DNA from 4 places in the Streptomyces sp. NPDC127177 genome. Region 4 is predicted to be linked to each of the others. Evidence: riboswitches for the same ligand, from Rfam matches in the RefSeq annotation. Region 4 holds a riboswitch; each other region holds the start of a gene.
The links. A riboswitch is a leader RNA that binds a small molecule or an ion and turns the genes downstream of it on or off. The one in region 4 is predicted to bind thiamine pyrophosphate.

Region 1 (7,768 bases), on a different contig from region 4:
CGAGGCCGAGCAGGGTCAGGAGGGTGCCGCGCCACTCGGTCGTGGAGACGCGGCGGCCGGCCGCGCGGGCGCCCAGCGGGACGGCGGCGACCAGGGTGAGTGCGCCGAGCGGCTGGACGAGGGTGAGCGGGCCGTACTTCAGTGCGGCCACGTGCAGCAGCGCGCCGCCCGCGTTCAGCCCTACGGCCGACCACCATGCCCCGCGTCCGAGCAGCCGGAGCGTTCCGGTGCCGGGTGCGGTGCGCCCTGCGAGCCGTGCCTGCGCCACCGCGGCCGACGCGTACGCGGCGGCGGAGACCAGGGACAGGGCCACGGCGATCAGGGTGGCGTTCATCGTCCGCCTCCGGACGACGAGGCGTAGGCGCGGGGACGGGCGCCCGCGTCGGCCCGCGGGCCGGCGGCGGATGCGTGCGGTCCGGTCGGTGACGTGTACGAGCCGGTGGCGGGCGCCGTCGGCCAGGGGATGTGTGCCCTGACCGGTTCCGTGCGCGGCAGGCGCAGTGCCGCGAGGGCCACCGAGAGCAGCGCGGCCACCACGATCGAGTCGAGCCAGTAGTGGTTGGCGGTGGCGACTATGACGAACAGGGTGATCGCCGGGTGCAGCAGCCACAGCCAGCGCCACCGGGAGCGCGTCGCGACGACGAGGCCGACACCGACCATGACCGCCCAGCCGAAGTGCAGCGAGGGCATCGCTGCGAACTGGTTCGCCATCGAGTCGGTGGCGGGCGTCGCCCCGTACACCGTGGGCCCGTACATCTGCCCGGTGTCCACCAGTCCGGTGGCGGGGAGCAGCCGCGGCGGGGCGAGCGGGAAGAGCAGGTGCAGTGCGAGCGCGGCCCCGGTGAGCGCGGCGAGGATGCGGCGCGACCAGACGTAGTGGCGCGGCCGGCGCCAGTACAGCCAGCCGAGGAAGAGCAGGGTGGCCGGGAAGTGCACGGTCGCGTAGTAGGTGTTCGCCAGGTGGATCAGCGTCTCGTTGTGGAGGAGCAGGCCCTGCACCGCTCCCTCGCCGGGCAGGTGCGCGGCTCGTTCGAGGTCCCAGACGTGTCCCGCGTTGTGGAACGCCTCGTCGGCGTGACCGTTGGCCGCCTGGCGGCCGGACTTGTAGATCACGAAGAGTCCTGCGACGAGAAGAAGCTCGCGGACGAGGGGCGGTCGGGCAGAACTGTCCGGCTCCCGATCTGCGGGCCTGTTACCGGCGAACATCACCCGGTGCCCCTTTGCTGACGAAGCGGTGTTTCGGTGGCACGGATCGATCCATGCCACATCGATACGCCAGTGTACCGATACGCGAACGTATCGGAACACTCGCGTATCGGTACACTGGCGTATCGATGGACCTCGTCGCAGAGTCGCAGAGAGGGAACGCGCATGTCGTCGCAGGAAACCGAGCAGGAGACGGCCCCCGCGCCACGCCGCTCGAAGATCACGCCGGAGCGGGCACAGGAGCTCTACACGGCCGTCCTCGACATGCTCAGGGAGAACGGCTACGAGTCGCTCACCATGGAGGGCGTCGCCTCCCGGTCCCGCTGCGGCAAGTCCACGCTCTACCGCCAGTGGGGCTCGAAGCCCGAACTCGTGGTCGCGGCCCTGCACGGAACCAGGCGCGGGCTGCTGCGACGGATCGACACGGGCACCCTGGCCGGTGATCTGCGCGAGGCGGCACGGGCCATCGGCGCGGGTTCCGTGCGTGACACACCGCTGATGCTCGCCCTGAGCCACGCCGCGCTACAGAGCCCCGAGCTGCTGTGCGCGCTGCGCGAGTCGCTGATCCTGCCGGAGCTGGCCGCGATCGACGCGATCGTCCGGCGCGGGGTGGAGCGCGGCGAGGTGGCGGCGGACAACCGGGCCACGGAGTTCGTCTCCGCCCAGCTGCTGGGCGTGATGCGCGCCCGCCCGATGCTGGAGGGCGCCATCGCGGACGAGACCTATCTGGTCCGCTTCCTGGAAGACGCCGTCTTCCCCGCACTCGGCCTGGACGCCACGGCGTCCGGGCCCTGACAGACGTGGGCCGTCGTTGCAGCGGATGACGACGGCCCGCTCGCGCCGCACCGTGGGGACGGGGGCGGCGCACCCCCGGGCCGGACCGCACCCTTCTCGTCCTCTTGACGATATCCCTCACTCTGATTATCGTCGCAATGACGACAACGAGGGGGGCCACTCATGGCCGACATCACCAGGCGCTTCGGCTGGCGCCATCTGCGCTCGGCACCCACCGCACACATCCGCCACCACAAGCGCGGCCGGCTCGCGCACGACGGGGCGGGACTGAGCTTCTGGTACCGCTCGCTCAGTGCCGCGCTCTCCGAGGTGCCGGTCAACGACCGCGAGCTGGCCATGGCGTTCCACGCCCGCACAGCCGATTTCCAGGACGTCACCGTGCAGGCCACCGTGACGTACCGCATCAACGATCCCGCCGAGGCCGCCGTCCGCCTGGACTTCTCCGTCGACCCGGACTCCGGTGTCTGGCGCGGAGCTCCGCTCGAGCAGATCGCGACGCTCCTCACCGAGACGGCTCAGCAGCACACCCTGGACGTGCTGGCCCGCACCCCGTTGGCCGGCGCGTTGGTCGACGGTGTCGCAGCTGTACGCGAACGGGTCGCCGCGGGCCTGGCCGGTGAGCCCCGGCTGCCCGCAACCGGGATCGAGGTGGTGGCGGTGCGCGTCGTCGCGATCAGGCCCGAGGCCGAGGTCGAGCGGGCCCTGCGCACTCCGGCCCGTGAACAGATCCAGCAGGAGGCCGACCGGGCGACGTACGAACGGCGGGCGGTGGCCGTCGAGCGCGAACGGACCATCGCCGAGAACGAACTCGCCAGTCAGATCGAGCTCGCCCGCCGCGAGGAGCAACTGGTCGAGCAGCGCGGCACCAACACCCGGCGCGAGGCCGAGGAGAGCGCGGCGGCCGACGGCGTACGCGCCGAGGCCGAGGCGGCGCGCACGGTCCGCCTCGCCCGGGCCGAGGCGGAATCGGCGCGTGAGGTCGGCGCGGCCCGCGCCGAGTCCCAGGCGGCCTGGCTGCGAGTGCACGGAGAGGTGGAGGCCGCGACCCTGCACGCGCTGGCCGCCACCCGGCTCGCCGAGAACCTGCCGCGCATCGACAGCCTCACGCTCTCGCCCGACGTACTCACCGGACTGCTCACCAAGCTCGGCCGACCCGCTCCGGAAACCCGGGCATGAGCCTGGCCCCGAGAGCGGTTCTGGTCCACCGCACCACCGAGTACGAGGAGTTGATCGCCCGGCACGGCACCCATGGTCAGGCGGCCTTCTTCCTGGCCGGCCGGGGCCGGTCCATCGACGAGGTCGCCCGGCGGCACGAGCGGACCCGGCAGGCGCTGGCCGACGTCGCCGCGGCCGTCCCGTTGCAGTGGCGCCAGTCGCGGGTGGAGCGCCAGGATCTGGACCGGTTCCTTTTCGCCCCCGAGGACGTGGTGGTCGTGGTCGGCCAGGACGGCCTGGTCGCCAACGCCGCCAAGTACCTCTCCGGCCAGCCGGTCGTGGGCATCGACAGCGATCCCGGGCGCAATCCCGGAGTCCTGGTCCGCCACCGGCCCCGCGACGCGGCCGCGCTGCTGCGTGCGGCCGTGACGGCGAACGGGGCGGCGGACGAGCTGACCATGGTCGAGGCGGTCGCCGACGACACGCAGCGGCTGCTGGCACTCAACGAGATCTACCTCGGCCCGTCCGGGCACCAGACGGCCCGCTACCGGCTCGGCCCCGACGCGGCCGGCTCCCCCACCGAACCGCAGGCCTCATCCGGTGTCCTGGTCGGTACGGGCACCGGCGCCACCGGCTGGCTGCGCTCCCTGTGGCAGGAGCGCCGAAGCCCGCTCGCCCTGCCCGGCCCCACCGACTCCCGGCTGCTCTGGTTCGTACGGGAGGCGTGGCCGTCGCCGGTCACCGGGACCTCCCTGGTCTCGGGCGAGCTGGGCCGGGGCCAGGGGCTGCGGCTGACCGTCGAGTCCGACCGGGTGGTGGTCTTCGGCGACGGCATGGAGGCGGACGCGCTGGAGCTGACATGGGGCCAGACCGTACGGCTCGGCATCGCGCCGACCTCCCTGCGACTGGCCGTGTGAGCTGCGCCCGCCGGGACGCCCCCTCCCGGTGGCACGCCGTAGGCTCGACGCCCCGTACGGTCACCGACCGCCGTCGATCCGAGGAGCCCGAGAGATGAACAGCGACGCGGCGCAGGTCCCCGCCCGCAACTCCCGTCCACCACTGGCCCAGGCCGCGCTGGGCGTGGGCGTGATCGTGCAGGACGGGCAGGGGCGAATCCTGCTCGGACGGCACCACAGCGGCACCTGGGAGCTGCCCGGCGGGAAGGTCGATCCGACACACGAGTCCATCGCCGCGGCGGCGGTACGGGAGCTGCGCGAGGAGACCGGGCTGGAGGTCGCCCAGGCCGACATGGGCGTCTTCGCGATGCTGCACGACGCGGTCGGTGGCATCAACCGGGTGACGATGGCCGCCCTGGTCACCGTGGCTTCGGGCAGCCCGCAGGTGACCGAACCCCACCTCATCGCCACCTGGCGGTGGACCCGGCCCGAGGAACTGCCTACACCGTTGTTCGACCCCTCGGCGCAGATCCTCGCCGCCTGGCGGCCCGACCTCGGCATCGAGCACCCGCCCGCACACCGCCTCTCCGTACTGCCCGAGGATGCACAGGTGAACCCCTAAATCATTTATTCGTTTGCCTAGGGGTCGTAGGCAGAGTTAGCGTCGTATCCATGAAGGCCGTGACCGAGCAGGACATCCGCGCATCGTTCGTCAACTGCTCCAAAGGAGAAGCCAAGCGCCTGCCGCTCCCCCGCGATCTGGAGGAGCGGCCGTGGGAGCATCTGGACTTCCTCGGCTGGCGCGACCTCTCCGCCCCCGGGCGCAGCTACATCGTCACCGAGCACGAGGGGAGGCTGACCGGCCTCTCGTTGCGCTTCCCCTCCCAACAGCGCGGGTTTCTGCACCGCAGCATGTGCTCGCTCTGTCTGACCACGCACCCGGGCAGCGGGGTCTCGCTCATGACCGCCCGCAAGACCGGCCCCGCGGGGCGCGAGGGCAATTCCGTCGGCCTGTACATGTGCACCGACCTGGCCTGCTCGCTCTACGTACGGGGAAAGAAGGCCGTGGCCGCCGGCGCGCGCTTCAAGGAGTCGCTGACGACGGAGGAACAGATCGCCCGTACCACGGCCAATCTCTCCGCGTTCGTGGGCAAGGTCCTCAGCTGAGCGGTGCGACCGGCTGCGCCGGTCAGCGGATGTCGGCCTCCACCGGGGAGGGGTCGGCCGGGTCCCGTAGGCCGGCCGGAACTCCAGCGTGATCGTCCGGGCACCGGCCGGCGCGTCCGCCGTGGCCCGCACCCACCGGGGCGGGTCCCCGACCGCGTCCCGCCGAGCGCGCGACGTGTCGTCGCCCGCCGACGCCCACCCACTCGGTGTCGCCCCGGGTGCCGCGCACCGTCGGCGTGCCGCTCTACGGCTCCAGGACGATGCCGTCGGGTGCGGTGGCCGTCCAGTGGACGGTGTGTCCGGTGAAGTCGACGTCCTGGGCCTCGACATCGAGCTCCGAGGGGTCACCTCCGCGGCTCAGCACCAGGAATCCCGGGGCGCCGTACCTGCGCCACCGCTCGTACCGCAACCGCTACCGGATCGCCGCCCGCACCCCCAACACACCCGACAGCACGACGGGCCACGGCGGCTTCCGCTGCGCGCTCACGCTCCAACCCCCCGCATCACGCTTCGCGCACACCCGGCTATCCTGGCCGCCGCACCGGACACGGGGTGCCCCTCGCAGGGGCTGAGAACACACCCGTCGAACCTGAACCAGTTAGCACTGGCGGAGGGATGTCTTCATGTCATTGCCGTATGCCCAGGACGAGCGCGACACCGCGGCCCGGCCCGCGTTCGACGGGCGCATGCCCACCGCCCCCGGCGATCTCCGCGTCGAGGCGCACGGGATAGCCCCCGTGCCGGAGGACCGTCGTTACGGCGGGCCCGGCCGGCTGTTCACCGTATGGTTCGCCCCCAACCTGACGATGACGGGCGTCTTCACCGGGACCGTCGGCATCGCGCTGGGCCTGGACTTCGCCACGGCGCTCACCGCCGTCGTACTCGGCACACTCGTGGGCGCCGCGCCCACCGCGTATCTGGGGACCTGGGGCAGCCAGACCGGCGCCGGTCAGCTGCCGCTGGCCCGGCTGGCCTTCGGCCGGGGAGTCGTGCTGCCCGGCGCACTCCAGTGGCTGTCGTCCATCGCCTGGGACGCGTTGATCGGCCTGTTCGGCGGGGACGCGCTGGCCCAGCTGTGCGGCTGGCCGTTCTGGCTGGGGGTGCTGGTCATGATGGCGGCACAGGGCGCGCTCGGCGTCCTGGGATACGAGGTGATCCACCGGCTCCAGACCGTGATGACCTTCGTCCTCGCGGCCGCCTTCGTGGTCCTGTCCACGAAACTGCTGGACGGGGTCCACCCCGCCGCCACCGGCAGTGTGCACGGCGCGGACCGGGCGGGGGCGTTCGTCCTGACCTGCACCATCGCCCTGAGCCTGGCGCTGTCCTGGGCCCCGTACGCCAGCGACTTCAGCCGTTATCTGCCACGCGGCGCGTCCAGGCCGCGCATGTTCTGGTGCACGCTGCTCGGCGTCAGCGCCTCCTTCGTGGCCGTCCAGACCCTCGGGCTGTGGGGTGCGTCCGTCTTCACCGACCAGACCGCGCGCGGCATCGACACACTGCTCGGCGGGGGCGCACTCGGAGCCTTCGGGCTGCTCGCCGTGGCGCTCGCCGCGCTGTGCAGCAACGCCATGAACGACTACAGCGGATCGCTCGCGCTGCAGACCATGGGCGTACGTCTGCCGCGCCCGGTCGCCGCGGCACTCGCCGCCGCCCTGGGCTTCCCGCTCGTCCTGTGGATGCACGCGGCCGACACCACGACCCGCTTCCAGAACGTGCTCCTTCTGGTCGGCTACTGGATCCCCGGGTTCGTCGCGATCGTCGCCGTCGACTGGCTCGTCCGGGCCAGGGACCGCGGCCACTCCCCCATCGACCTGGCCGCCGAGAGCGCCCGCAGGCAGCCGTGGTGGCCCGCGCTCACCGCCTTCGCCGCCGCCTTCGCGGCAGCGGTGCCCTTCATGAGCACCAGCCTGTACGTGGGTCCGGTCGCGGATGCCCTGCACGGGGCCGACCTCGCCTACGGGGTGGCGTTCCTCGTCGCACTGGCGGTCTACGCCCCGCTGCGGCTGCGCCACCGGGCCTGACGGCGCGGCCGCCCCAGGAGCACCGCGGACAGTGCGGCCGACCGCCGGCCGCGCGCATCCCACTCCACTTCGCCGGCCCGCCTCACACTTCGAGTCGCCGGCTCGTCATCCATGGGAACGGCATCCCATATCGGTGCGCCTCCGGACGGCGCACCCCGGAGAAGCGGGGATATCGTGTCTGCCGCCTATGTCACGGTCACCATCCTCGGCGCGGTCTTCAACGGCGCCGCCGCCGTCACCTACCTGATCGGCCACGAATACCCCAAGACCCAGGCCGACATGAAGGGCATCCCCCGGAAGTACGTCCCGGTGCTCGGCACGCTCCTGGCCGCCGGCACCGTCGGACTGCTGGCCGGGCTCGCCGTGCCCGTCCTGGGCATCCTCGCGGCCTGCGGCCTCGTGCTGTACTTCATCGGCGCGATCATCGCCCATCTGCGGGTGGGCTCCCGCAACATCGTGGGCGGGATCCTGTTCCTCGCGACCGCCATCGCCGTCCTGGTGCTGGGCCTGGCCGGCCACGGCCCCTGG
Region 2 (7,768 bases), on a different contig from region 4:
TCATCCGGTCCGACACCCGGAACTTGATGGTTTTACTCATCAACGCCCTTGATTCACAAGGCTTTTGAGGCCCGATGATCATGCAGAAACGTGCCTGTCAACGCGTGAATATGCGATCAGACCAACTGCCCTCGCGCGCCCTACTATCGGCTCGCCATGACAGCAGCAGGGAAGCACCAGGTGAGCCGGACTGAGACCCCCCGGCGCGGCGGCAGGCGGGGACGAGCAGGCATCCGGGATGTGGCCGCCGCCGCCGGAGTCTCCATCACGACTGTCTCCGACGCGCTCAACGGCAAGGGCAGGCTCCCGGACGCCACCCGACGCCATGTCCGCGAGGTCGCCGAGCGCCTGGGCTACCGCCCATCCGCCGCGGCCCGAACACTCCGTACCGGCAAGTCCGGCCTGATCGGCCTGACCGTGACGACGTACGGGGACGAACCCTTCACCTTCACCGAATTCGCGTACTTCGCCGAGATGGCCAGAGCCGCCACCTCCGCAGCACTGGCCCGCGGCTACGCACTCGTCATCCTGCCCGCCACCTCACGCCACGACGTCTGGTCGAACGTGGCCCTCGACGGCACCGTCGTCATCGATCCGTCCGACCAGGACCCGGTGGTCACCGAACTCGTCCGCCAGGGTCTGCCCGTCGTGTCCGACGGCCGGCCGGCCGGAACGCTCCCGGTCACCGCCTGGGTCGACAACGACCACCGGGCCGCAGTGCTCGACCTCCTCGACCACCTCGCCGCCGCCGGGGCCCGCCGCATCGGGCTGCTCACCGGCACCACCACCGACACGTACACCCGGCTGTCCACCACCGCGTACCTGCACTGGTGCGAGCGGGTGGGCCAGGATCCGGTGTACGAGTCCTACCCCGCCCACGACCCGTGCGCGGGGGCGGTGGCCGCCGACCGGCTGCTGGCCCGTCCGGACCGCCCGGACGCCGTCTACGGGCTCTTCGACCCCAACGGCACCGATCTGCTCGCCGCGGCCCGCCGGTACGGCCTGCGCGTCCCCGAGGACCTCTTACTGGTCTGCTGCAGCGAATCCATGGTCTACGCGACGACCGAGCCGCCCATCACCACGCTCTCGCTCAAACCGCGCAGGATCGGCACGGCGGTCGTCCAACTGCTCATCGACGCCATCGAGGGCGTCGACCAGGACGGCCCGGTGGAGCAGGTGATACCGACGGAACTCATCGTCCGGACCTCCTCGCAACGCCGTCCGCCCCGCACCACGGTCAGCGCGCCGCGCTCTCCGGCAGGGGATTGATCAGACCAATTGGGATGAATCGACCGGCGAACCCGGCGTGCGTTCGGATTCACCACCCCTGGTGCGTCACAGAGCACGATTCGCATTCCTATGATGGGCGCACGACACCGCGGACCACCCCGACCAGCAGGGCCCGTCAGGTGTACGGCGGCGCGACGGTGGTGGAGGGGTCGATGACACAGGGGGCCGGTCAGGAACCCGCGGTGCGGACGGCGACGTTGCGCGACTTCCGCGTACCGCCCTATGCGCAGTCCCCGGCGCCGCCCGCGGCGCCGGGTCCGGGCAGCGCCTTCCCGGAGGGCGAGCCGCCGGAGGGGTACACCCCCACCGCGCGCGACCTTCCGGTGATCACCCTCGACGAGACGGTGCAGGTGCGGGCCGTGCCCGAACCGCGGCCCGGCCAGGACCCGGGACGCGGACCGCTGTACGTGGTCGGAGACGTCCACGGCTATCTGGACGAGCTCCACGCCGCCCTCGCCGAACAGGGCCTGATCGACGCCGAGGGCAACTGGTCCGCGGGCAACGCCCGGCTCTGGTTCCTCGGTGACTTCACCGACCGGGGTCCCGACGGGATCGGCGTCATCGACCTCGTGATGCGGCTGTCCGCCGAGGCCGCGGCCGCCGGCGGCTACTGCAAGGCCCTGATGGGCAACCACGAGCTGCTGCTCCTCGGCGCCAAGCGCTTCGGCGACACCCCGGTCAACTCCGGCGCCGGCACCGCCACCTTCCAGGCCGCCTGGCTGCTCAACGGCGGCCAGAAGACCGACATGGAGCGGCTCCAGGACGTCCACCTCCAGTGGATGTCCCGGCTCGACGCGGTCGTCGAGGAGGACGGGCATCTGCTGATGCACTCGGACACGACGGCGTACCTCGACTACGGCTCCACCATCGAGGACGTCAACGACACGGTGCACGCCATTCTCACGCGGAACGACGCCGATGAGTGCTGGGACCTCTTCCGCAAGCTCACCAAGCGGTTCGCCTTCCGCGACGAGTCGGGCCCGCAGGCCGTCCAGGAGCTGATGGCGGCCTACGGCGGCCGTCGCGTCGTCCATGGTCACAGCCCCATCCCGTATCTGCTCGGCGAGGTCGGCTCCGAGGACGGCGAGGACAGCTCCGGCCCGCTGGTGGACGGCCCCCACGTCTACGCGGACGGGCTCGCCATCGCCATGGACGGCGGAGTGACCATGGCCGGAAAGCTACTGGTCGTCCAACTGCCCCTGCATGACTGACGGTCCTCGGGGAAGACGCATGCACGACCTGACCATGCCGACCACTGGGCCTATTTCCGGAAACCCCCTGTCACCCTGTGCCGTGGGCGCTCTACCATCGGCGTACCAGTAGCAGGCTCTCCTCCGTTTCCGCCCAACTGCCCGGTCCGATCCGGCATGCGGGCCCTACGGAGCATCGGGGGATGCACATGAACAGCGCTCCGCACCTGCTGACCGAGGACCGCCCCGAGTACGAGCGGATCCTCGACGACGCACTGCGTCACGCCCATGAACGACCAGATCTGGCCGCGGTCGGAGAACGGCTCAACCCGGTCCAGCTGCGCACCATGGCGATGGCCGCCACCGCCCTGATCACCGCCACGGCCGCCACCGAGTACGAGCACTACGTGAAGGCACGCGAGGAGCTGCGGGCCACGACCACCGACCCGGACGAGGAGTCGCTCCCGGGTACGGGCCCCGCCGGCCACAACCAGGCGGGCGCCGGCATAGGGGCCGTCGTCACCGTCCTGGCACCGATGCTGGCCGGCACGGCCGCGGTGATATTCCTGCTGGTCGGCTACCTCCTGAAGATGCTCAGCCCATCGCCGCCCTTCGCGGGGACGATGGTCGGCGCGGGCTGGTTCTTCGCCGCGGTCACCGCGGCCGCGATCCTGATCGCCGCCATCGGTCTGCTCATCACCGCCCTGCGCAACGGCTCCACCTCCCTCGCCGCCGAGGACCCCGGCGAGGAGTTGCCGGAGGATGTGGCGCGCGCCCGGGAGGCCTGGCGGCACGCGCTGCTGGAACGGGGCATCCTGCCGTTCCTTCGCGACGCGCTCGCCGACCCCGGCGCCGCCCCCGCCGCCCGCACCCCGTACCCCTCGGCCAACCGCATTCCGAAGATCGGCTACAGCAGGCCCGACTTCTCCAGCCCGGACGACGGCCCGACGGCCGCGCCCCGGCCGACCTTCACCAGCCCGGACTTCACCAGCCCCGACTTCGGCGGACCGGAACACGAACTGGACTGACCGGCTCCGCCCGCCGGTAAGCCCGGCGACGGGGGCCGCCGCCGGGCTCCGGGAAGGCGGTACTCCGGTCCGGGCTCCGGGAAGACGGGGCGCGTCGTACCGGCCGGTGCGAGACCGCCGGCACGACGCCCCCGCCGGGAATCAGTTCGCGATCGGCAGATAGACCCGGTTGCCCGCGGCCGCGAACTCCTTCGACTTCTCCGCCATGCCCGCCTCGATCTCCGACTGCGAACCGCCGTGCTCACGCCGGATGTCGTGCGAGATCTTCATCGAGCAGAACTTCGGCCCGCACATCGAGCAGAAGTGCGCCGTCTTCGCCGGCTCGGCCGGCAGCGTCTCGTCGTGGAACTCCCGCGCCGTGTCCGGGTCGAGCGCCAGATTGAACTGGTCCTCCCACCGGAACTCGAACCGGGCGTCCGAGAGCGCGTCGTCCCACTCCTGCGCCCCCGGATGCCCCTTGGCGAGGTCCGCCGCGTGCGCCGCGATCTTGTGCGTGATGACCCCGGTCTTCACGTCGTCCCGGTTGGGCAGGCCGAGGTGCTCCTTGGGCGTCACGTAACAGAGCATCGCCGTCCCCCACCAGGCGATCATCGCGGCGCCGATACCGGAGGTGATGTGGTCGTACGCCGGGGCGACATCGGTGGTCAGCGGGCCGAGCGTGTAGAACGGCGCCTCCTCGCAGATCTCCTGCTGGAGGTCGATGTTCTCCTTGATCTTGTGCATCGGGACGTGTCCCGGGCCCTCGATCATCGTCTGGACCCCGAAGCGCTTGGCGACCGTGTTCAGTTCGCCGAGCGTCCGCAGTTCGGCGAACTGCGCCTCGTCGTTGGCGTCCGCGATCGATCCGGGGCGCAGCCCGTCGCCCAGGGAGTACGTCACGTCGTACGAGGCGAGGATCGTGCAGAGCTCCTCGAAGTGCTCGTACAGGAACGACTCCTTGTGGTGCGCGAGGCACCACGCGGCCATGATCGAGCCGCCCCGGGAGACGATGCCGGTCTTGCGGCGGGCCGTCAGCGGCACGTACGGCAGGCGCACGCCGGCGTGGACCGTCATGTAGTCGACGCCCTGCTCGGCCTGCTCGATGACGGTGTCCTTGTAGATCTCCCAGGTCAGCTCCTCCGCCCTGCCGTCGACCTTCTCTAGGGCCTGGTAGAGGGGCACGGTGCCGATCGGTACGGGCGAGTTGCGCAGAACCCACTCACGGGTGGTGTGAATGTTGCGGCCGGTGGAAAGGTCCATCACCGTGTCGGCGCCCCACTTGGTCGCCCAGGTCATCTTGTCCACCTCCTCCTCGATGGAGGACGTCACCGCGGAGTTGCCGATGTTGGCGTTCACCTTCACCAGGAACCGCTTGCCGATGATCATCGGCTCGGTCTCCGGGTGGTTGACGTTGGCCGGCAGCACGGCCCGGCCCGCGGCGATCTCCCCGCGGACCACCTCGGGCGCGACGTTCTCCCGGATCGCCACGTACTCCATCTCCGGGGTGATCTCGCCCCGGCGGGCGTACGCGAGCTGTGTGACGGGGCTGCCGTCCCGGCTGCGCCTCGGCCGGCGCGGACGGCCGGGGAAGACCGCGTCCAGATTGCGCAGTCCCCCGCGCGGTGAGGTGTGCTTGAGCCCGTCGTCCTCGGGACGCGCGGCGCGGCCGGCGTACTCCTCGGTGTCGCCGCGTGCCGTGATCCAGTTCTCCCGCAGAGGTGCGAGTCCGCGGCGAACGTCGGTGTCGATGACGGGATCGGTGTACGGCCCCGACGTGTCGTACAGCGTCACGTCCTTGCCGTTGGTGAGGTGCACCTGACGGACCGGCACCCGGAGGTCCGGGCGCGAGCCCTGGACGTATCCCTTGTGCCAGCCGATGGACTTCCCGGCCTCGTCGCTCTGATTGGAGGCAGGCGTGCGTGCGTCCGCTGTGGTCATGAGACCTACTCCCTACGCCGGCATTACCCGGTAACAGGTTCGGCGGTCGGCGCAGCATGTCCCGTACGGACGTACGGAGATCAGCGCCCTCTCAGCCCGGTGCTCCGAGCTCCCGCGTGTGCAAAGGTGCCACCACGCTAACGTCCTCGCCGGTGTGCTGAACAGAGGGCCTCGTTCTTCTTGCGATGATCGGCCGGTGACGTCCCCTCATAGCGACCCCGCGCAGCCGGGTCCTCAGCACACCCACTCGCACAGCCACAGCCATGGTCCCGCAGCGCCGGTCTCCACCCATCTGCGCCGGGTGATCGCCGCCGTGCTGATCCCGTTCGCGGCCGCGGTCGTGGTCGGGCTCGTGGTGCTCTGGCCCGGTGGTGCGCCGGCGCACGAACGCACAGGTGTCGGCTTCGACCGGCAGACCCAGCAGGCGAAGGTGGTGAACATCGACAAGGTCGACTGCAAGGACGTGAACGCCGCACAGCTGCCCACCAGCGGTGAGACCACCCCGCCGACGGGAGACCCGGCCGCCGGTGACGGCGGGGCCGGCCTCTGTGAGAAGGCCCGGGTCGAAGTCACGAGCGGCAAGGACAAGGGGCGCACCTTCATCGAGGTGGTCCAGCCCGACGCACCGCGACAGCTGCGGGAGGGGCAGGGGGTGGTGGTCGCCTACGCCCCCGACGCACCCCACGACCTCCAGTACTCCGTGACGGATGTGAACCGGAAGTTCCCGATGGCGCTGCTGGCCGGGATCTTCGCCGTGGCGGTGGTCGTCGTGGGCAGGCTGCGCGGGGTCATGGCACTGGTGGCGCTCGCCCTGTCGTTCGCCGTGCTGACCCTGTTCATCCTCCCGGCCATCCTGCAGGGATCGAATCCGCTGCTGGTGGCGGTCGTCGGGGCCAGCGCCATCATGCTGATCGCCCTCTACATCTGCCACGGGCTGACCGCCCGCACCTCGGTCGCCGTTCTCGGCACCCTCATCTCGCTGCTGCTGATCGGGCTGCTCGGCTCGCTCTTCATCGGCTGGGCGAGCCTGAGCGGGAACACCGACGACAGCACCGGCCTGATCCACGGTCTGTATCCGCACATCGACATGAGCGGCCTGCTTCTGGCCGGCGTCATCATCGGTTCCCTGGGGGTGCTCGACGATGTGACGGTCACCCAGACGTCGGCGGTCTGGGAACTGCACCAGGCGGATCCGACGATGCATGCGAGGCAGCTCTACCGGGCAGGGATCAGAATCGGACGCGACCACATCGCCTCAGTGGTCAACACCCTCGTGCTGGCCTATGCGGGTGCCGCGCTTCCGCTGCTGCTGCTGTTCTCGATCGCCCAGAGCAGCGTGGGGACGGTGGCCAACAGCGAACTGGTGGCGGAGGAGATCGTGCGTACGCTGGTCGGCTCGATCGGGCTGGTCGCCTCGGTGCCGGTGACCACCGCACTCGCGGCGTTGGTCGTCTCCGCGGACCGTACGGGGCTCGGCGCGGAAGCCGGGGCTTCGGCACCCGTACGGAGCGGCAGGGGACGCCGCCGACGGGCGAGGTCCTGAACGGTTGCACACGGAGCGTGATTCACCCGTTCGGCAGGTGTGGTGTTCGACCGGCAACCGGGGCCCGGGCGTGGGGTGCCTTCAGCCGGCGTTCTGTTCCTCGGCCAGAATTCGCCCCAATGCTTCTTCCAGATTGCCGTCGAAGTCACCCAGCGTGCACTCCTGGCCGAGTGGGACGAGTTTGTCCGTCCGGTCGAGAAACGCCACAAGTGGCGCCGTACCGGCCCTGAAGAGAGCGCGGTCCGCCCCCACCTGCAGCCGGATGTGGACGTCGGACAGCCCTTCGGGCTCGGTCGGCCCGATGTGCACGTCGCCGTCGCCACTGGGGCTGTTGAGGCCGTCGAGCAGCAGCTCACGGCCGAAAGCCCAGGTGACGGGGGCGTCGCCGGGCAGATGGAAGGTCATCCGGATCGCGTACGGATCGCACACTTCGTACCGGAGCTCCACCGGGATACGGAAAGAGAGCTCCTCGGAGACGAGGAAGCTCATCATGACCTCAGCTTGAACCGACTCACGCATCGTTCAACCCCGCAGTAGATGAATCTGGCCAGGAATGATCCCCCATGGCCCTATTGACGCCATCGTGGTGCACGCGATAGCAGATCACAAGGAGTGATTTTTCAGATACTGATAGAGAACACGAACGAACGCAAGAGGCTGGCCACTTCGCCACGTAGTCGTTCGACTGCGGGGAGCAACCGGTCTTCTTGTTCGAGGGGTACCGAAATGGCCATCGCCGCGGCGGCGAAACCGGCCGCGATCGGGATGGCCGCGCAGACCGTCCCCAGCGCGTACTCCTG
Region 3 (7,768 bases), on a different contig from region 4:
CGACACAGAAATCGCCGGACTCCTTGATCAGCCGGACGAGGTCGGCCGCGTACCGCACACCCTGGGGGTGTTCTACCCACGGGCCCATCGGATCGCCCGGCGGGTCCCCGCGCACGGCGAGGATGTTCCTGATCCCGGCGTCGGCGTACTGGCCGACCATGTTGCGCAGCTCGGCGACGGAGTGGTTGACCGCCGTGAGGTGCGCGACCGGGGTGAGGGTGGACTCGGCCGCGATGTCCTGCGTCGCCTTCACCGTCCCGGCCCGGGTGGACCCACCGGCTCCGTACGTCACCGAGACGAAGCTCGGCCGGACCGCCTCGATCCGGCGCAACGCGTTCCAGAGGTTCCGCTCGCCCTTCTCGGTCTTGGGCGCCCAGAATTCGAACGAGTACGACGTCTTGCCGGTCGCGAGCATCTCACGCACGGTGCGTGCGTGATCTGTCCAGGTGGAGGATGTGCCAAGGGCCATAACGGCAGGTTAACCAGGGCGTGGCGGCCACCCAACCGAACCGGCGAGATTTGCCCGAATTGACCGGTACTTGTCCACGCTTCGGACGCCGATGTCCCAAACACGTCGTCCCGGGCGCCCCGCCGGGATCACGCGTCGGCGCGCGCCCGGACCCTTTTGGCCAGCTCAGCGGCGGCGGCCGCAGGATCGGACGCCTCGGTGAGGGCCCGTACGACGACGACCCGGCGCGCTCCGGCGTCCAGCACCTCGTCGAGATTGCCGGCATCGATGCCGCCGATGGCGAACCACGGACGCGCGGGGGCGAGCGAGGCTGCGTAGCGGACGAGGTCCAGACCGGGTGCGTGGCGGCCCGGCTTGGTCGGGGTGGGCCAGCAGGGGCCGGTGCAGAAGTAGTCCACGCCGGCCTCGGCGACGGCCGCGTCGACCTCGGACTCGGCGTGGGTGGAACGGCCGATGACCACGTCCTGGCCGATGATCGCGCGGGCGGCCGGCACCGGCAGGTCTCCCTGGCCCAGGTGCAGCACGTCCGAGCCGATGGCGTGGGCCACGTCCGCCCGGTCGTTGACCGCGAGGAGCTTGCCGTGGCGCCTGCACGCGTCGGCGAGGACCGCGAGGTGTTCGAGCTCCTCGGCCGCCTCCATGCCCTTGTCGCGGAGCTGGATGACGTCCACCCCGCCGGAGAGGACGGCGTCGACGAATTCGGGAAGGTCTCCCTGGCGCCTGCGGGCGTCCGTGCACAGGTAGAGCCGGGCGTCGGACAGCAGCGCGCGAGGCGTGGACATGGTGCGGTTCCCCCCGGGGAAAACGATGACGTCGGTAGGCGGTGCGATGGGGCAGGCGGTGGTGCGGAGGGGATGCGGGCCGCGCCGTGCGGCCCGCATCCCCTGTACGGCTGTCGGTCAGACGGCGAGCGCCTGGGCGCGGCGCTTCACCTCCGTGCCACGATTCTCACTCAGCGCCTGCGCGGGCGTACCCGGCAGGCTCGGGTCGGGAGTGAAGAGCCATTCCAGCATCTCCTCGTCGGAGTAGCCGTCGTCCCTCAGGAGCGTCAGGGTCCCCGAGAGGCCCTTGACCACCTTGTTTCCGTCGATGAAAGCGGCAGGCACCTGGAGTGCCCGGTTCTCACCACGCCGTACGGCGATGAGCTGGCCCTCCTTGACCAGCTGCCGTACACGCGTCACCTCGACATCGAACAATTCGGCGATGTCGGGGAGGTGGAGCCAGGCAGGGACGAGAGCATCGATCTTTGCGTCAATCTCGGTCACAGGACAAGCCTGCCATCCCGGACTGACAGCCGATACCCGGACTCAGCCCTTCAGGGTCCCGCCACCCGTCCGCGCGCCTACTGCGGGGCCGCCGACTTCAGCGGCACGGACGCGTCGGCGACCCGCCCGGGATCGAGCCGGGTGCCCGCTTCGATGAGCTTGCGGCCCTGGATCAGATCGCGCGGCCGGCCGACGGCGAGGACCGCGACCAGGGCGCCGTCCCGCAGCCAGCACACCGACCAGGCGGGGCCGGCCGGGTCGCCGCGCCGCAGCAGGGTGTCCGCGCCTGCGTGGTGGCCCGCGTACTGCACGAACCGGCCGAACTGCTCGGACCAGAAGTACGGCACGGGGTCGTAGGCCGGCGGCCGTGCCCCGCCCCCGCCGGCCGATCCGATGATGTGGGCGGCGGCGGTGCGCGGCCCCTGCAGTGCGTTGTCCCAGTGGTGGACCAGCAGACGCGCCCCGTAGCGGGCGGAGGGGAACGACGCGCAGTCGCCGACGGCGTACACATCGGGCAGCGAGGTGCGCAGGGCCGTGTCGGCGGTCACCGATCCGTCGGGGCCGAGCGCGACGCCGGAGCCGGCCAGCCAGCCGGTGGCGGGGCGGGCGCCGATCCCGACGACGACCGCGTCGGCCGGGACGGTGCGGCCGTCCGCGAGGACCACACGGCCGGACTCGATGCGGGCCACCCGGGCCCCGGTGAGGAGTTCGGCGCCGCTCTCCGCGTACCAGGCGGCCATCGGGGCCGCGACCTCGGCGGGGAGCGCACCCGCGAGGGGCCGGTCGGCGGCCTCGACGACGGTGACCTCGCAGCCGGCGGCGCGGGCCGCGGTCGCGAACTCGGCGCCGATCCAGCCCGCGCCGACGACCACGACGGCGTGCCGGGCCTCCAGGACCGGGCGCAGCCGGGCCGCGTCGTCGAGGGTGCGCAGCAGATGGACGCCGGGCACGCCTTCGGAGCCGGGCAGCACGACGGGTTCGGCGCCGGTGGCGATGACCAGGGCGTCGTAGGGGACGGGCCCCTCGGATGTGTCCAGTTCGTGGTCGCCGCCGCGGACGCCGGTGACCTCGCAGCCCAGGCGCAGTTCGATGCCGAGCGCCTCGAAGTCGATGTCGAAGGCGGATTCCTCGGCCTTGCCGAGCAGGACCGCCTTGGACAGCGGGGGGCGGTCGTAGGGCTGGTGGGGTTCGGCGCCGATCAGGGTGACGGCGCCGGTGAATCCCTGCTCGCGCAGGGCCACCGCCGTCTGCACCCCCGCCATGCCCGCGCCGGCGACGACCACCCCGCGCCCCGCCCGCTCCGACTGCCGTTCCGGCCGCTCTGCCCGCTGCTGCTCGTTCACCCGACCACCCTAATCAACTGACGGCCCGTCAGGAAAGGGGTTCCGGGCCGTGCGGGCGGCTCGCTTCACCCGGCCCCGGGGCCGGGGTCTAGGGTGGCCCAGGTAAAACACTCGCGGGAGCCCGGACGAACCGGGCTGAGAGGGAGGCTGGGCGGCCTCCGACCGTACGAACCTGATCCGGGTCATGCCGGCGAAGGGAGGGGCTGGACGCCCATGCGTACACACCGTACGAGCGGGTCCGACGTCCTCGTCATCGGGGGCGGGATCATCGGGCTCGTGACAGCCTGGCGGGCCGCGCAGCGCGGTCTGAGCGCCGCTGTCGTCGACCCCGATCCCGGTGGCGGGGCCGCCCGCGTCGCGGCCGGCATGCTGGCCGCCGTCACCGAACTGCACTACGGCGAAGAGATGCTGCTGGGGCTCAACGTCGCCTCCGCCGCGCTCTATCCTGCGTTCGCGGCCGAGCTGGAGGCGGCGAGCGGACAGGACATCGGCTTCCGCGCCTGCGGCACCCTGGCCGTCGCGCTGGACGCCGACGACCGCGCCCATCTGCGGGAACTGCACGAGCTCCAGCGCCGGTCGGGGCTGGAGTCGGAGTGGCTCACCGGGCGGGACTGCCGCCGGCTGGAGCCGATGCTCGCGCCGGGCGTACGCGGGGGTCTGCGGGTCGACGGCGACCACCAGGTCGATCCGCGCCGGCTTGCGACCGCGCTGCTGACGGCGTGCGAGCGGGCCGGGGTCGTCCTCCACCGCCGGCGGGCCGAGCGGCTCTCGGTGGTGCAGGACCGGGCTGCCGGGGCCGTACTGGACGACGGTACGGAGGCCCGGGCCGATCAGGTGGTGCTCGCCGCCGGGAGCCTCAGCGGCCGGCTCGCGGGGGTGCCGGACCACGTCGTGCCGCCCGTCCGCCCCGTCAAGGGCCAGGTGCTCCGGCTGACCGTGCCCACCGCGTACGCCCCCTTCCTCAGCCGCACCGTGCGGGCCGTGGTCCGGGGCAGCCACGTCTATCTCGTGCCGCGCGAGAACGGCGAGCTGGTCATCGGCGCCACCAGCGAGGAGATGGGCTGGGACACCACCGTCACGGCGGGCGGTGTGTACGAGCTGCTGCGCGACGCCCACGAGCTGGTGCCCGGCATCACCGAGCTGCCGCTCACCGAGACCCGGGCCGGTCTGCGCCCCGCCTCTCCCGACAACGCGCCGCTGCTCGGCCGCACCGCGCTGCCCGGCCTCCACCTCGCCACCGGTCACCACCGCAACGGGGTGCTGCTCACGCCCGTCACCGGTGACGCCATGGCGCAGCTGCTGGCCGACGGCGAGCTGCCCGAGGTGGCCCGCCCCTTCTCCCCCGGCCGTTTCCCGGCCGCCGCACCCGTACGTCAGGAGCAGCCCGCATGACCGCGCCCGTCTCCCTCTCCGTGTCCGTGAACGGCGAGGTCGTCGCCGTCGCCGCGGGCACCACCCTGGACGCCCTCGTCGCGACCCTGACCCGGGCCCCCTCGGGGGTCGCGGCCGCGCTGAACGAGACCGTCGTCCCGCGTGGCCGGTGGTCGGCCGCGGAGCTCGCCGAGGGCGACCGCGTCGAGGTCCTGACCGCGGTCCAGGGAGGCTGACCGTGTCCGACGACCTCTTCACCCTCGGGGACAGCGTTTTCGGCTCCCGGCTGATCATGGGGACGGGCGGGGCGCCCAGCCTCGATGTGCTGGAACGCTCCCTGATCGCCTCCGGCACCGAGCTGACCACGGTCGCGATGCGCCGGCTCGACCCGACCGTGCAGGGCTCCGTGCTCTCCGTCCTGGAGCGGCTCTCCATCCGCGTCCTGCCGAACACCGCGGGCTGCTTCACGGCGGGTGAGGCCGTGCTCACCGCGCGCCTGGCCCGCGAGGCGCTCGGCACCGACTGGGTCAAGCTGGAGGTGGTGGCCGACGAGCGGACACTGCTGCCCGACCCGATCGAGCTGCTGGACGCCGCGGAGATCCTGGTGGACGACGGGTTCACCGTCCTGCCGTACACCAACGACGACCCGGTGCTGGCCCGGAAGCTGGAGGATGTGGGATGCGCGGCGATCATGCCGCTCGGCTCCCCCATCGGCTCGGGTCTGGGCATCCGCAATCCGCACAACTTCCAGCTGATCACCGAGCAGGCGGGGGTCCCGGTGATCCTGGACGCGGGCGCGGGGACGGCCTCGGACGCGGCGCTGGCGATGGAGCTCGGGTGCGCGGCTGTGATGCTCGCCTCGGCGGTGACCCGGGCCCAGGAGCCCGAGCTGATGGCCTCGGCGATGCGGCACGCGGTGGAGGGCGGCCGGCTGGCGTACCGTGCCGGCCGGATCCCCCGCCGCCACTTCGCCGAGGCGTCGTCGCCGGTGGCAGGGCGTGCGGCGCTGGATCCGGAGCGCCCGGCCTTCTGACACCGGGCCCCGCGGCGCCGGATCGCATGTCCCTGTCACGGCTCGGCTGCAGTACGGGCCCAGGATCGCCCCGGCCCGTCGGGGGTGTCCGTGGCGGCTCGTAGACTCGCTGCGTGGATACGACCCTCCAGGACCCTCTCGTCGGGCAGCTGCTCGACGGCCGCTACCGCGTCGATGCCCGCATCGCCGTGGGCGGCATGGCCACGGTCTACCGGGCCATGGACACCCGGCTCGACCGGGTGCTCGCCCTCAAGGTGATGCACCCGGCGCTCGCGACCGACGCCTCGTTCGTCGAGCGCTTCATCCGTGAGGCCAAGTCCGTGGCGGGGCTCGCGCACCCCAATGTGGTCGCGGTCTTCGACCAGGGAGCCCAGGGGCAGTACGTCTACCTGGCGATGGAGTACGTCGCGGGATGCACGCTGCGTGATGTGCTGCGCGAGCGCGGCGCGCTGCAGCCCCGGGCGGCGCTGGACATCCTGGAGCCGGTGCTCGCCGCGCTCGGTGCGGCGCACCGGGCGGGTTTCGTGCACCGGGACATGAAGCCGGAGAACGTGCTGATAGGCGACGACGGCCGGGTCAAGGTCGCCGACTTCGGCCTGGTACGGGCCGTGGGCACGGTCACCAACACCACCGGATCCATCCTGGGCACCGTCTCCTATCTCGCCCCCGAGCAGATCGAGCACGGCACGGCGGACACCCGCGCCGACGTCTACGCGTGCGGGGTGGTGCTCTACGAGATGCTCACGGGCACCAAGCCGCACGGTGGCGACTCCCCCGCCCAGATCATCTACCAGCACCTCAACGAGGACGTCCCGGCCCCATCGGCCGCGGTGCCGGGGCTCGCGGCCGAGCTGGACGAGCTGGTCGCGAGCGCCACCGCCCGGGACCCCGAGGTCCGGCCGTTCGACGCGGTGGCGCTGCTCGCCGGGTCCCGCCGGGCCCGCGCCGGTCTCAGCGAGGCCCAGCTGGACGCCGTACCGCCGCAGGCCCTGGCCGAGGTGCACGACGACGCCGAGGACCGCACCAGCGTGATCCCGCGGGTGCTGCCGCCGGGCCAGGGCACCGCCCACCACACCAGCCGGCTGGAGATGCCCCCGCAGCCGCCACCGCAGCCGCCGGCCCGCCGGCGCGGGCCCCTGGGCGGCCCGCGGCGCGGCATCCTCGCGGCGGTCGTCGCCGTGCTGCTGGTCCTGGGGATCGGCGGCGGGGTCTGGTACATCAACTCCGGACAGTTCACCCATGTCCCCTTGCTGCTCGGCCAGAGCGAGAAGGCCGCCGAGGGGCGGCTCTCGGACGCCGGTCTGGAGCTGAAGGAGGTCAAGCGGGCCTACAGCGACACGGTCGCCCGCGGCAGGATCCTCCGCAGCGACCCGAAGTCGGGCGCCCGGATCCGGGGCAACGGCTCGGTGACACTCGTCGTCTCGCGCGGGCCGGAGATCGTGAAGGTGCCCGACGTCGAGGGCGTCGCGCTGGGCGAGGCCAAGCGGAAGCTGGTGAAGGCGGGTCTGGTGCCCGGCATGACCACGAAGGAGTTCAGCGAGGACGCGGCGGCCGGTGAGGTGGTGCGCACCGATCCCGAGGCAGGCACCGAGCGCCACCCGGACACCGCGGTCGCGATCGTGGTCTCCAAGGGCAGCCCGGTCGACGTCCCCGATGTCACCGGCCTCTCCGTCGAGGACGCCACCGACGCGCTGGACGACGAGGGACTGAAGGCCAAGGTGCTGCCGAAGAGGGTGAACTCCCCCCAGGACGCGGGCGACATCGCCCAGCAGTCACCGGCCGAGGGCCGGCAGGCCGCCGAGGGCGACACCATCACGCTGACGGTCTCCAAGGGCCCGCGGATGATCGATGTGCCGGACGTCACCGGTGAGAACGTGGACGACGCCCGGAGCGAGCTGGAGGAGGCGGGCTTCGAGGTCAAGGTCGACCGCCCGTTCCTGTCCTTCAGCGACACGATCGCGAGCCAGTCCGTCGACGGCGGCGATCAGGCCCCCGAGGGCAGCACCATCACCATCAAGACCAAGGGGCTCTAGAACCGTATGCGCAATCCTGTCGGTGGCCATGTGCCGGTGGCCGGCGGCCTCGCCAAGGTCGGCCTCCCGTACGCCCGGGAGATGGGCGCGGAGGCCGTCCAGGTCTTCGTCGCCAATCCGCGCGGCTGGGCGACGCCCGCCGGGAACCCGGCGCAGGACGAGCAGTTCCGCGCCGAGTGCGCCGCCGCGTCCGTACCGGCCTACGTCCACGCGCCGTATCTGATCAACTTCGGCTCGCACACCGGGGCGACCGT
Region 4 (7,768 bases):
GGAGTTCACCCGGCAGCGGGTCGCCGCTCCGCCCGCGCGCTCGGTCGAGGGACTGACCGGGCGCGAGGTGGAGGTGCTGGTGCTGATAGCCCGGGGCCTGTCGAACGCGGACATCGCCGACCGGCTCACCATCACCGCGCACACGGTCAAGACCCACATCAACCGGCTGTTCGCGAAGATGGAGCTGCGGGACCGGGCGCAGGCGGTGATCCTGGCGTACGAACTGGGCCTGGTAGTGGCGGGGGGCGGTGCGGGCGGGACACCGTCGGCGGGGCGGGGCGCGGGCGGATGATCCAACGGCCCGGTCAGAAAAGGGCGGGCAGCACGACGCTCTCCGACGCGTCGAAGGTGACGCCGACCGAGGCGCCCTCCTGTGGTGTGGCGCGCAACGGGCACTCGGCGTCCAGGGACGGCCCGTGCTCGGGGTGCAGCGTCACGGCGACGTGATTGCCCCGGAAGGTGCGTGCGGCCACGGTGCAGCGCAGGCCGTCCTCGGGGGCGCCGATCAGCACCCCGGCCGGTCGCACCAGCAGATCGCAGGAGCCCTGCTGTGATCCTGCGGGCACCGGCACCTTGCCCCATTCCGTATCGGCCGTCTCACCGGTGACGGTGGCCTCCACCACGTTGTCGAAGCCGAGGAAGCGGGCGACGAAGGCCGATGCGGGCTGCTGCCAGACCTCGACGGGGGAGCCGACCTGGGCGATGCGTCCGTCGCGCATCACGACGACCCGGTCGGCCAGTGCGAACGCCTCGCCCTGGTCGTGGGTGACGGCGAGCACTGTGGTGCCCAGGCGTCCGAACAGGGTGCGCAGTTCGACGACGAGGCGTTCGCGCAGGCTGCGGTCCAGCTGGCCCAGTGGTTCGTCCAGCATCAGCAGCTTGGGCCGGGGGGCCAGCGCCCGCGCCAGGGCGACACGCTGCTGTTCGCCGCCCGAGAGTGCGGCGACGGCCCGCCGTTCGGCGCCGGGCAGCCCCACCAGATCGAGGAGTTCGGCGACCTCACGGTCCTGTTCGCTCCGGCTCACGCCGTGCATCCGCAGTCCGAAGGCGACGTTGGCACCGACGTCCCGGTGCGGGAACAGCTGGTGGTCCTGGAACATCAGGCCAAGTCCCCGCCGGTGCACGGGCACGCCGGCCTGGTCCGCGCCGTCGAGCAGGACCCGCCCGCCGTCGGGGTGCTGGAGCCCGGCGACCACCCGGAGGAGGGTCGACTTCCCGCTGCCGCTCGGCCCCAGCACGCAGACGATCTCGTGCTCGGCGACCTCCAGGTCCACACTGTCGAGCGCGGCCCGTTCACCGAAACGGACGGTGGCCGATTCGAGTGTCAGCATCCCTAGAACTCCCCGGATCGGTAGGTGCGGATACGTTCGAGCAGCAGCAGCGAAATCGCGCACACGAGCATCAGAATGGTGCTGAGGGCCATCGCCTGCCCGTAGTTGAGATCCCCGGACCGTCCCAGCAGCCGCGCGACGGCGACCGGGAGCGTGGGGTTGTCGGGCCGTGCGATGAACACCGTCGCACCGAACTCGCCGAGCGACACGGCGAACGCGAAGCCCGCCGCGACCAGCAGCGCCCGGCGCACCAGCGGCAGGTCCACCTCCCGCCAGGCCCGCAGCGGTGAGGCGCCGAGCACCGCGGCCGCCTCGCGGAGCCTGCCGTCCACCGCGCGCAGCACCGGCAGCATGGTCCGTACGACGAACGGCACCCCGACCAGCGCCTGGGCGAGCGGCACCAGGATCCAGGAGGTCCGCAGGTCGAGCGGCGGCTTGTCCAGCGTGATCAGGAAGCCGAAGCCGACGGTGACGGCGGAGACCCCGAGGGGCAGCATCAGCAGGGCGTCGAAGCCCCGGACCAGCCGTCCGGCGCGCCTGGTCAGCGCCGCCGCGGCCAGGCCCCCGACGACGAGTGCGATGGCCGTGGCGGCCAGGGCGTACTGGAGCGAGTTCCAGATCGCTTCGAGGGGCGCGACCAGGAACGTCCCACTGTTCGCGTCCGCCGATGCCAGCGCCCGGTAGTAGGCGAAGCCATGGCCGCCGGACAGGTCGAGCGAGCGCTCCACCAGCACGGCGAGCGGCAGCAGTATGAGCACCAGCACGGTCAGCAGAACCCCGGTGAGCAACGCCCACTGGCCCGGGCCGCGCGGCCTGCGGGCGGTCTGCGAAGGGTCGACCAGCCTCAGCGCGGTCTCCCTGCGCCGAACGGTCCAGGCGTGCACGGCGAGGATGGCGCCGACGGCGGCGAACTGCACCAGCGTCAGCACGGCGGCCGTGGGCAGGGCCAGCAGTTGCGCGGTCTGCCGGTAGATCTCCACCTCCAGGGTGGAGAAGCCGGGACCGCCGAGGATCTGCACGACGCCGAACGAGGTGAAGGTGAAGAGGAAGACCATCAGCGCCGCGGCGGCCAGGGCTGGGGCGAGCGCCGGAAGGGTGACGCGCCGCCAGGCGGCGAAGCGCCCGGCGCCCAGGACCCGTGCGGCCTCCTCCTGGCGGGGGTCGAGCTGCGACCAGAGCCCGCCGACGGTACGTACGACGACGGCGTAGTTGAAGAAGACGTGGGCCAGCAGGATCGCCCACACGGTGGTGTCGAGCCGTACGCCCCACAGGTCGTCGAGGAGGCCGCCGCGGCCGAGCAACGCGAGGAACGCGGTGCCCACGACGACGGTCGGCAGGACGAACGGCACGGTGACGACCGCCCGCAGCAACTGCTTGCCCGGGAAGTCGAACCGGGCGAACACGTAGGCGCCCGGCAGGGCGATCAGCAGGGTCAGCGCGGTCGAGGCGAGCGCCTGCCAGAGGGTGAACCAGAGGACGTCCAGGATGTCCGGCCGGGTCAGCACCTCGCCGAACCGACCGAACTGCCAGACGCCGTCGGCCTTGAGTCCGCGTCCGACGATCGCGACGACGGGGTAGGCGAAGAACAGCGCGAAGAAGGCGACGGGCACGGCCATCAGGCCGAGCCGCACCGCGCTCCCGCGCCGCGCCCGGGCGCGCGCGCCCTTCCCGCCCGCGCCCGGTCCGCGTACGGGAGGCTTCGCTACTTCACTACGAGCGAGGACCATGACTGGACCCACTGCTCACGGTTCTTGGCGATCGTGTCCGGTGCGACGGTCGTCGGTTTGCCGACGGTGGCGCCGAACTTCGTGAAGAGGTCCGGCACCTTCGCCCCCTTGGTCACCGGGCTGACGAACATGTTGAGCGGCATGTCCTCCTGGAACTTCTTGCCGATCAGGAAGTCCAGCAGGGCCTTGCCGCCCGCCTCGTTCTTGGCACCGTCCAGCAGACCGGCGAACTCGATCTGGCGGAAGCACGTCCCGGTGGCGACCCCGGTCGGGGCGGTCTTCGGCTTCGGGTCCGCGTACAGCACCTCGACGGGCGGGCTGGAGGCGTAGCTGACGACGAGCGGCCGGTCGGCCTTGGCCTTCCTGCCGCCCGCGGAGCCGGAGAACTCCTCGTTGTACGCCTGCTCCCAGCCGTCGACGACCTTGACGCCGTTGTTCTTCAGCTTCTTCCAGTAGTCCTGGTAGCCGTCCTTGCCGTACGTGGCGACGGTCCCGAGGAGGAAGCCGAGGCCGGGCGATGAGGTCGCGGCGTTCTCGGTGACGAGGAGGTCCTTGTACGCGGGCTTCGCCAGGTCGTCGAAGGACTTCGGCGGCGCGAGCTTCTTGTCGGCGAAGTACTTCTTGTCGTAGTTGACGCAGATGTCGCCGGTGTCGACCGGGGTGACCCGGTGCTTCGCCGCGTCCAGCTGGACGTCGTCCGCGACCTGGCCGAGCCCCTTGGCCGCGTACGGCGTGAAGAGACCGTTGTCGAGGGCGCGCGAGAGGAGGGTGTTGTCGACGCCGAAGAACACATCGCCCCGGGGCGAGCCCTTGGTCAGGATCTCCTGGTTGAGGGCGGCGCCCGCGTCTCCGCTCTTCAGCACCTTGACGGTGTAGCCGGTCTCCCGGGTGAACTCCTTCAGTACGCCCTTGGAGGCGTTGAAGGAGTCGTGGCTGACGAGTGTGACGGTCTTGGAGCCGGAACCCCCGGAGGGTCCGGAGCCGGACGCCGAGTCGTCGGAGCTTCCGCATCCGGCGAGCGCCGTGGCTCCGAGCGCGGCGGCGACGGCCGTCACCGCGATCTTCTTGGTGGTGCTCATGTGATTCCTCCTGGGATGACCAGGAAGAGACGCGGCCCTGCCCGCGCCGGTGGAGAACCGGAAGCGGGCAGGGCGCAACAGCTTGAGTAAGGTCCGAACTTCCTACCCGGAATGACCCGGGCGAGGTTCAGAGGGTCTGCGGCCAACCTGTCCTCGGTGCCGCACTCTCAGCGCTGTGGCGCTCCCCTGTCGGAATATGAAGTTGATTCGAGCCCCAGGCTACACGGCCGTTTTCGGCCTCAGCGCTCGGATGCCGCCAGCTGCCCGCAGGCCCCGTCGATCTCCTGACCGCGGGTGTCCCGCACGGTCACCGGCACCCCGTGGGCGGCGATGGCCTCGACGAAGGCCTTCTCGTCCTCGGGCCTCGAGGCGGTCCACTTCGAGCCGGGCGTGGGGTTCAGCGGGATCAGGTTGACGTGCACCCGCTTGCCCTTGAGGAGCCGGCCCAGCCGGTCGCCGCGCCAGGCCTGGTCGTTGATGTCGCGGATCAGCGCGTACTCGATGGAGATGCGGCGTCCGGACTTCTCCGCGTACTCCCACGCGGCGTCCAGCACCTCGCGCACCTTCCACCGGGTGTTGACCGGTACGAGGGTGTCGCGCAGCTCGTCGTCGGGGGCGTGCAGCGACACGGCGAGACGGCACTTGAAGCCCTCGTCGGCGAACCGCAGCATCGCCGGCACCAGGCCGACTGTGGAGACGGTGATCCCGCGCTGCGACAGCCCCAGCCCGTCGGGCTCGGGGTCGGTCAGCCGGCGGATCGCCCCGACCACGCGGTTGTAGTTGGCGAGCGGCTCGCCCATGCCCATGAAGACGATGTTGGAGAGCCGCGCCGGGCCTCCCGGGACCTCGCCGTCGCGCAACGCCCGCATGCCGTCCACGATCTGGTGGACGATCTCCGCGGTCGAGAGGTTGCGGTCGAGGCCGGCCTGCCCGGTGGCGCAGAACGGGCAGTTCATCCCGCAGCCCGCCTGCGAGGAGATGCACATCGTGACCCGCTCGGGGTAGCGCATCAGGACGGACTCGACCAGCGTCCCGTCGTGCAGCTTCCACAGCGTCTTGCGGGTGGTGTCGTCGTCACAGCTGATGTGGCGGATCACGGACATCAGCTCGGGGAACAGCGCCTCGGCGAGCTTGTCCCGCGACGCGGCGGGGATGTTGGTCCACTCCGACGGGTCGTGCGCGTACCGCGCGAAGTAGTGCTGCGAGAGCTGCTGCGCGCGGAAGGGCTTCTCGCCGGTCGCGGCGACGGCTTCCTTGCGCTCGGCGGGCGTGAGGTCGGCGAGGTGCCGCGGCGGCTTCTTGGCTCCGCGGGGCGCGACAAAAGTGAGTTCTCCGGGCTTAGGCATGGTTCTTCCAGTGTCGCAGACAGAACAGTGAGGGCCCGCCGCCCTGTGGACAACGGACCCTCACTCATAAAATCGCAGGTCAGAATGGGTGACTCAGCGGTAGGTCAGCTGGAGCCGACGAAAATCACCATCAGCAGCCAGACCACCGGGGCGGTCGGCAGCAGGGAGTCCAGCCGGTCCATGATCCCGCCGTGCCCGGGGAGCAGCGTGCCCATGTCCTTGATCCCGAGATCCCGCTTGATCATGGACTCGCCCAGGTCACCGAGGGTGGCGCTGGCCGCGACCACGAGGCCGAGCAGCAGGCCCTGCCACCAGGAGCCGCCGTCGATCAGGAACTGCATGCACAGGGCTCCGGCCACCATGGCGAAGGTGACGGCTCCGAAGAGGCCCTCGCGGGTCTTTCCGGGGCTGATCCTCGGGGCGAGCTTGTGCTTGCCGAACCGCCAGCCGACGGCGTACGCGCCGGTGTCACTGACCACGGTCAGCAGCAGGAACGTCAGGACCCGCTGCGGCCCGTCGTCCGCCCTCAGCAGCATGGCGACGAAGGTGGCCAGGAAGGGGACGTAGAACGCGGCGAACACCCCGGCCGTGACGTCCTTGAGGTAGCCCTCCGGCGGTTCGGTCATCCGCCAGACCAGCACCGCGAGGGCGGTCAGCGCCATGGCGGCCCAGGCGCCCTCGGCCCCTCGCGCGTAACCGGCGACGACCATGGCCGCACCGCCGACGGCGAGAGGGATCAGCGGGGCCTTGATCCCCTTGCGCTCCTCCAGCCGGGAGGTGAGCTCCCAGAGACCGACGACGACGGCGACCACGACCACACCGACGAAGACGGCCTTGACGATGAAGAGCGAGGCGACGACGACGGCACCCAGCCCAACGCCGACCCCTATGGCGGATCCGAGATCACGGCCCGCACGCTTCTTCTGCGGGGGTGGTGGCGCGGTGGACATGGGCTCCTGCGGCTTCTCGTCGCGGAACAGGAGGCCGCCGCTCAGGCGTCCGGCCCCCTGGTCCCTGTCATCACGGTCGTCAGCGTCTCTACCTGCGTCGGGAACGTCCGGCACGATGGGCATGGGCCGAGTCTGCTGGGCGTTATGCACATCGTATGCAGGACCCGCCGGAGCGGACCGCATCTCGGGAGCGGTCCACTGACCGGCGCCCTGCGGGGCGCCCCAGGAAGAGTCGTTCATCAGACTTCGAGCAGCTCGGCTTCCTTGTGCTTCAGCAGCTCGTCCACCTGCGCGACGTACTTCGCGGTGGTGTCGTCGAGCTCCTTCTCGGCGCGGCGTACCTCGTCCTCGCCGGACTCCTTGTCCTTGACCAGCTTGTCCAGGGTCTCCTTGGCCTTGCGGCGGACGGCCCGGATCGAGATCTTGGAGTCCTCGGCCTTCGTCTTCGCGACCTTGATGTAGTCGCGACGACGCTCCTCGGTGAGGTCGGGGAAGTTCACCCGGATGATATTGCCGTCGTTGCTCGGATTGACGCCGAGGTCGGAGTCGCGGATGGCCTGCTCGATGTTGCGCAGCGCGCTCTTGTCGAACGGCGTCACGACGGCCATACGGGGCTCGGGCACCGAGAACGAGGCCAGCTGGTTGATCGGGGTCAGCGCACCGTAGTAGTCGGCGACGATCTTGTTGAACATCGCCGGGTGCGCACGGCCGGTGCGGATCGCGGCGAAGTCCTCTTTCGCGACCACGACGGCCTTCTCCATCTTCTCCTCGGCCTCGAGGAGGGTTTCTTCGATCACCACGTGCTCCTGCGTGTCTTGAGTGGGCCCGGCGTGCTCGGGCCCGGCGGGTCCTGCGTCGCGTCCTCACCTGCACGGTGTCCGACCGGCAGGCCGTTGTCCATCATTCGGGGCCCTCCCGTGGGCCCCGGGAACTCACCGGGTCTCCCCGGCTCGGTCCCCCGGTTCTCAGGCCCGGGTGCCCTGGTCACTCACGAGCGAGCCGATCTTCTCACCCTTGACGGCACGGGCGATATTGCCCGCGGTCGTCAGTTCGAAGACGAGGATCGGCAGCTGGTTGTCACGGCAGAGCGTGATGGCGGTGGCGTCGGCGACCTTGAGATCGCGGGCGAGCACCTCGCTGTACTCCAGCGCGTCGAACTTCACCGCTCCGGGGTTGGTCTTCGGGTCGGAGTCGTAGACCCCGTCCACACCGTTCTTGCCCATCAGCAGGGCCTCGGCGTCGATCTCCAGGGCGCGCTGTGCCGCGGTGGTGTCGGTGGAGAAGTACGGCATGCCCATACCGGCGCCGAAGATGACGACGCGCCCCTTCTCCAGG

Region 1: another riboswitch for thiamine pyrophosphate. It lies ahead of ACFVJX_RS17655 (purine-cytosine permease family protein); the one in region 4 lies ahead of ACFVJX_RS14885 (thiamine ABC transporter substrate binding subunit).
Region 2: another riboswitch for thiamine pyrophosphate. It lies ahead of thiC (phosphomethylpyrimidine synthase ThiC); the one in region 4 lies ahead of ACFVJX_RS14885 (thiamine ABC transporter substrate binding subunit).
Region 3: another riboswitch for thiamine pyrophosphate. It lies ahead of thiO (glycine oxidase ThiO); the one in region 4 lies ahead of ACFVJX_RS14885 (thiamine ABC transporter substrate binding subunit).

The regions. Positions count from the first base shown of each region.
Region 1 is NZ_JBHXUW010000025.1:85,277-93,044, forward strand. It holds gene ACFVJX_RS17615 (hypothetical protein) at 1-334, opposite strand, end outside; gene ACFVJX_RS17620 (phosphatase PAP2 family protein) at 331-1,206, opposite strand; gene ACFVJX_RS17625 (TetR/AcrR family transcriptional regulator) at 1,372-2,001, shown strand; gene ACFVJX_RS17630 (SPFH domain-containing protein) at 2,164-3,177, shown strand; gene ACFVJX_RS17635 (hypothetical protein) at 3,174-4,073, shown strand; gene ACFVJX_RS17640 (NUDIX hydrolase) at 4,168-4,674, shown strand; gene ACFVJX_RS17645 (FBP domain-containing protein) at 4,725-5,219, shown strand; partial or broken gene ACFVJX_RS17650 (hypothetical protein) at 5,594-5,791, shown strand; TPP riboswitch at 5,758-5,852, shown strand; gene ACFVJX_RS17655 (purine-cytosine permease family protein) at 5,843-7,240, shown strand; gene ACFVJX_RS17660 (DoxX family protein) at 7,415-7,768, shown strand, end outside.
Region 2 is NZ_JBHXUW010000022.1:86,573-94,340, forward strand. It holds gene ACFVJX_RS16175 (LacI family DNA-binding transcriptional regulator) at 157-1,269, shown strand; gene ACFVJX_RS16180 (metallophosphoesterase) at 1,443-2,501, shown strand; gene ACFVJX_RS16185 (hypothetical protein) at 2,684-3,508, shown strand; gene thiC (phosphomethylpyrimidine synthase ThiC) at 3,650-5,425, opposite strand; TPP riboswitch at 5,418-5,551, opposite strand; gene ACFVJX_RS16195 (YibE/F family protein) at 5,622-6,968, shown strand; gene ACFVJX_RS16200 (SsgA family sporulation/cell division regulator) at 7,050-7,487, opposite strand; gene ACFVJX_RS16205 (IclR family transcriptional regulator) at 7,589-7,768, opposite strand, start outside.
Region 3 is NZ_JBHXUW010000006.1:32,094-39,861, reverse strand. It holds gene metF (methylenetetrahydrofolate reductase [NAD(P)H]) at 1-469, opposite strand, end outside; gene thiE (thiamine phosphate synthase) at 598-1,251, opposite strand; gene ACFVJX_RS06385 (Rv2175c family DNA-binding protein) at 1,369-1,734, opposite strand; gene ACFVJX_RS06380 (NAD(P)/FAD-dependent oxidoreductase) at 1,812-3,077, opposite strand; TPP riboswitch at 3,181-3,293, shown strand; gene thiO (glycine oxidase ThiO) at 3,291-4,469, shown strand; gene thiS (sulfur carrier protein ThiS) at 4,466-4,684, shown strand; gene ACFVJX_RS06365 (thiazole synthase) at 4,687-5,481, shown strand; gene pknB (Stk1 family PASTA domain-containing Ser/Thr kinase) at 5,595-7,514, shown strand; gene ACFVJX_RS06355 (deoxyribonuclease IV) at 7,521-7,768, shown strand, end outside.
Region 4 is NZ_JBHXUW010000020.1:43,625-51,392, forward strand. It holds gene ACFVJX_RS14870 (LuxR C-terminal-related transcriptional regulator) at 1-292, shown strand, start outside; gene ACFVJX_RS14875 (ABC transporter ATP-binding protein) at 306-1,331, opposite strand; gene ACFVJX_RS14880 (ABC transporter permease) at 1,334-2,947, opposite strand; gene ACFVJX_RS14885 (thiamine ABC transporter substrate binding subunit) at 3,034-4,137, opposite strand; TPP riboswitch at 4,219-4,335, opposite strand; gene rlmN (23S rRNA (adenine(2503)-C(2))-methyltransferase RlmN) at 4,377-5,483, opposite strand; gene ACFVJX_RS14895 (phosphatidate cytidylyltransferase) at 5,588-6,673, opposite strand; gene frr (ribosome recycling factor) at 6,673-7,230, opposite strand; gene pyrH (UMP kinase) at 7,399-7,768, opposite strand, start outside.